Regions from separate parts of the Paenibacillus sp. Marseille-Q7038 genome, predicted to be linked through region 1. Evidence: a T-box and tRNA genes for the amino acid it is inferred to sense, from the RefSeq annotation. Region 1 holds a T-box; the other holds one or more tRNA genes.
The links. The T-box of region 1 lies ahead of trpS (tryptophan--tRNA ligase). A T-box ahead of a tRNA ligase gene usually reads a tRNA of that ligase, here a tRNA-Trp.
Positions count from the first base shown of each region.

Region 1 (2,170 bases):
CTCTCCTGCATCGGTTCAATAACAGAAACCACCACTTCCGCAAGTTCCTTCTTGAAAGCCCCATACATTTGTCCCTCATACTGTTTTTCGATCTCTTGCAGTGAGAGTCCGGAACATTCGCTATAAATACTCATTAAATTACTGATCTCCGGTTTGTTCTCAGGATCAAATCGGACCGTACTGTCTGAATCGGTTGTTGCACGACTGATTTTTTTACGAATGTCTTTAGGTGTATCCAAAAGCGAGATATAGCTTCCTGGATTTGGGTTACTCTTACTCATTTTTTTAGATGCATCATCCAGAGACATAATTCGTGCCCCTACTTTTGGAGTATAGATTTCAGGAATGGTAAAGAACTCTCCATAACGACGATTAAACCGCTGAGCAAGGTCTCTAGTTAGTTCCATATGCTGCTTTTGGTCATCTCCAACGGGTACAAGATCCGCATTGTAGAGCAGAATATCAGCTGCCATCAAAGAAGGGTATACAAAAAGTCCTGCACCTACGGATTCTTTGCCTGCCGATTTATCTTTAAATTGGGTCATACGTTCAAGCTCACCCATCGCTGTCAGCGTAGTCAGCATCCATCCGAGTTCTGCGTGCTGAGGAACATGAGATTGCAAGAATACATTTGCTTTCTTTGGATCAATTCCAGCAGCGAGATACAAAGCTGCAACATCTTTAGATTGTTCGTAAAGCGCAGCTGGGTCCTGGGTAACCGTAATTGCGTGCAAGTCTACAACTACAAAATTACAATGATACTCATCTTGTAACTTAACGAAATTTTTCATTGCCCCAATATAATTCCCTAGGGTTAGTTTTCCACTAGGTTGAATACCCGAGAATACCGTTTTCATTCTTTATTCCTCCTATAATTCATCTCATTCAAAAATAAAACAAAATACAAAAAAGGCCCCACATCCCGTGAAAGGGACGTGAGACCGTGGTGCCACCCTAATTTGCTGCTTACTTGCACATAGAAAACTGCTCATAAGCAACCTTATCTTCCTTAACGCGGATTAGTCGTCCTGACCTACTAAAGAAGCATCACTTCTCGTTAAGCCAGGCTCTCCAGGGTCCATTCAGTCAAAGTCCGCAACACCGATTCGCATCAACCATCGGCTTTCTGAAGTTGCCATCACTAAGCTTACTTATCCCTATCAACGATTATAAGTTATATACTTGCTTTATCATAATCATGATAAAGTTCTCATGTCAACATGAAATATGAGAAGCAGAAATCACATAAATTTCATTTGTGAAATCCAAGTCCCTTTTTACTACAGATACAATTATCTGTTATGATAGACATACGTGTAAGATGCTTAAGATCTTTCGTGGGAAAAGGAGCAAAAAAGATGAAACAAGTGACCAAAGGGCTTTGGAACGGCTATGATACTTATATTTTGCACAGTCGTGATCTTGAAGTCACCCTGCTACCCCGCCTCGGTAACAACATTATATCCATTTATGATCGTATTCAAAACCGGGAAGTCGTTCGTAAACCTGACGAACAGGATCTCGCTTTTTATCTTCAGAAACCTTACCATTTTGGTGTTCCGATGTTGATCCCCCCAGGGCGTATTCACCTGGGTCACTTTGAATATGAAGGCCAAGAATATCAATTTGCTCAAAATTCCGTAAATAATAACCATATTCATGGACTTCATCGTACACAGCCTTGGTGTGTTAGTGACATAGAAGAAGACGAAGATGGATGCACCGTAACAACGGAATGGAAGACAAGTGAAGATGAACTCTGGATGAAGCATTTTCCTATTCCTATGACATTTTCCATGACTTTTAGACTGCAAGGTTCTACTCTCACACAGCAACTTCGCGTTACCCATCAAGGTGATCATGCAGCACCGTTTGGTATGGGATACCACACTTGGTTTATGCTCGATGGAGAGCCACAGCGTTGGAATATTAAACTTCCGGTGAATGGAATTTATCCGCTGAACGAAGATTTACTTCCAACTGGAGATTTAGAGGGTTTGGGTTCTCTTGCCGGTTTGCCTAATGGGGTAAATCTGGCAGGACAGAATTTAGATACCATATTCAGGTCAAATCGTGAACATGACACTGCATATCTTACGCGTAATGATGGTTATGCCATTAAATATACAGCGAATAAAGATTCTTTTTTACATTGGGTATTATTTACCAA
Region 1 covers NZ_CBCOOM010000002.1:1,149,397-1,151,566, reverse strand. Annotated here, with positions in the region: gene trpS (tryptophan--tRNA ligase) at 1-857, opposite strand, end outside; T-box leader at 927-1,173, opposite strand; gene ACWPWY_RS22615 (aldose epimerase family protein) at 1,359-2,170, shown strand, end outside.

Region 2 (2,170 bases), on a different contig from region 1:
TTACGAATGAAGCGGGTGATGGGAATCGAACCCACGCTATCAGCTTGGAAGGCTGAAGTTCTACCATTGAACTACACCCGCGTATAAATATCGGGATGACACGATTTGAACATGCGACCCCCTGGTCCCAAACCAGGTGCTCTACCAAGCTGAGCTACATCCCGATATATAAATGCCGGTGAAGGGACTCGAACCTCCACGGTTTCCCTCACGATTTTGAGTCGCGCGCGTCTGCCAATTCCGCCACACCGGCTTGTTGCTTATTTCTTATTTAAAAATATAATGGCGCGCCCTGAGAGATTCGAACTCCCGGCCTTTTGATTCGTAGTCAAACGCTCTATCCAGCTGAGCTAAGGGCGCAAAAAATATAAAAGCGGACGACGGGAATCGAACCCGCGACCCTCGCCTTGGCAAGGCGATGCTCTACCGCTGAGCCACGTCCGCAATTAAAGGATGCGCGTGAAGGGACTCGAACCCCCACGTCAAAGACGCTAGATCCTAAGTCTAGTGCGTCTGCCAATTCCGCCACACGCGCATATAAATGATGGTGAGCCATGAAGGGCTCGAACCTTCGACACCCTGATTAAAAGTCAGGTGCTCTACCAACTGAGCTAATGGCTCGTACTAAAAAATGGCTGGGGATATAGGATTTGAACCTATGCATGACGGAGTCAAAGTCCGTTGCCTTACCGCTTGGCTAATCCCCAACAGCGATAAGTTGTATAAATGGGGCGATCGATGGGACTTGAACCCACGAATGCCGGAGCCACAGACCGGTGCGTTAACCCCTTCGCCACGACCGCCATAATATTCTTTATCATGATACTAAAATTGTAAAAATGGCAGGGGCAAAGAGGAATTGAACCCACACCAACGGTTTTGGAGACCGTTGTTCTACCTTTAAACTATGCCCCTAAAAACTGGTGGAGGATGATGGATTCGAACCACCGAACCCGTAAGGGAGCAGATTTACAGTCTGATGCGTTTGGCCACTTCGCTAATCCTCCATATGAAACTGGTGCCGGCGAGAGGACTTGAACCCCCAACCTACTGATTACAAGTCAGTTGCTCTACCAGTTGAGCTACACCGGCTAACTGTTTTAATTATAACATACTCCATATGATTGGAGCTAGGAAAAAGTGGTTGAATTGACAGAGTTACAAACCACAATATCTTGCATGACAGGCACAAATATTGCTTCTACCACATTTCCAAGTACTACAATTGCGGGGGCAGGATTTGAACCTGCGACCTTCGGGTTATGAGCCCGACGAGCTACCGAGCCGCTCCACCCCGCGATATTTGATATGGTGGAGATTGAGGGGATCGAACCCCCGACCCTCTGCTTGTAAGGCAGATGCTCTCCCAGCTGAGCTAAATCTCCATATAAAGTGACCCGTAGGGGATTCGAACCCCTGTTACCTCCGTGAAAGGGAGGTGTCTTAACCCCTTGACCAACGGGCCGCTGGCTCCCCGAACAGGACTCGAACCTGTGACAACTCGATTAACAGTCGAGTGCTCTACCAACTGAGCTATCAGGGAATATTGGTGGAGCCAAGCGGGATCGAACCGCTGACCTCCTGCGTGCAAGGCAGGCGCTCTCCCAGCTGAGCTATGGCCCCTAATCGTTAAATAAGTAATTCAGCAAAAAATAACCCAAAAGGGTATTCGCTTGGCGGCGTCCTACTCTCCCAGGACCCTGCGGTCCAAGTACCATCGGCGCTGGAGGGCTTAACGGTCGTGTTCGGGATGGGTACGTGTGGAACCCCTCCGCTATCGCCACCAAACATGATTTTTGCGCTGTGATATCTTCAGTGAATACTCACCAGCAAAATATCAGACCTTAGAAAGGACATGCGACTTAAAAATCTTCAGAAAATCCATTCGCTCTTCGCGTTTACTTGGGTTCAACATGGAAGTGTGAATCAAGAAACAAGCGTCAGGTTCTCCTCAAGGATTTGCTCCCTGAAAACTAGATACGAAACGTTTTTTTACGATTTATAGCATATGCTTTCGAAGTAGCTTTCCTTCAGAAAGCTTTTAGGATAAGCCCTCGACCGATTAGTACTGGTCAGCTCCATGCATTCTTTGCACTTCCACCTCCAGCCTATCTACCTCGTCGTCTTCAAGGGGTCTTACTAATTGGGAAATCTCATCTTGAGGTGGGCT
Region 2 covers NZ_CBCOOM010000001.1:1,550,939-1,553,108, forward strand. Annotated here, with positions in the region: tRNA gene ACWPWY_RS07500 (tRNA-Gly) at 11-81, opposite strand; tRNA gene ACWPWY_RS07505 (tRNA-Pro) at 91-164, opposite strand; tRNA gene ACWPWY_RS07510 (tRNA-Leu) at 174-253, opposite strand; tRNA gene ACWPWY_RS07515 (tRNA-Arg) at 284-360, opposite strand; tRNA gene ACWPWY_RS07520 (tRNA-Gly) at 373-444, opposite strand; tRNA gene ACWPWY_RS07525 (tRNA-Leu) at 455-535, opposite strand; tRNA gene ACWPWY_RS07530 (tRNA-Lys) at 546-621, opposite strand; tRNA gene ACWPWY_RS07535 (tRNA-Gln) at 633-707, opposite strand; tRNA gene ACWPWY_RS07540 (tRNA-His) at 728-803, opposite strand; tRNA gene ACWPWY_RS07545 (tRNA-Trp) at 841-915, opposite strand; tRNA gene ACWPWY_RS07550 (tRNA-Tyr) at 922-1,007, opposite strand; tRNA gene ACWPWY_RS07555 (tRNA-Thr) at 1,017-1,092, opposite strand; tRNA gene ACWPWY_RS07560 (tRNA-Met) at 1,226-1,299, opposite strand; tRNA gene ACWPWY_RS07565 (tRNA-Val) at 1,310-1,385, opposite strand; tRNA gene ACWPWY_RS07570 (tRNA-Glu) at 1,394-1,465, opposite strand; tRNA gene ACWPWY_RS07575 (tRNA-Asn) at 1,468-1,543, opposite strand; tRNA gene ACWPWY_RS07580 (tRNA-Ala) at 1,548-1,623, opposite strand; rRNA gene rrf (5S ribosomal RNA) at 1,672-1,788, opposite strand; rRNA gene ACWPWY_RS07590 (23S ribosomal RNA) at 2,043-2,170, opposite strand, start outside.
Region 2: it encodes a tRNA-Trp, which carries the amino acid that the T-box ahead of trpS (tryptophan--tRNA ligase) is inferred to sense. The anticodon was not compared.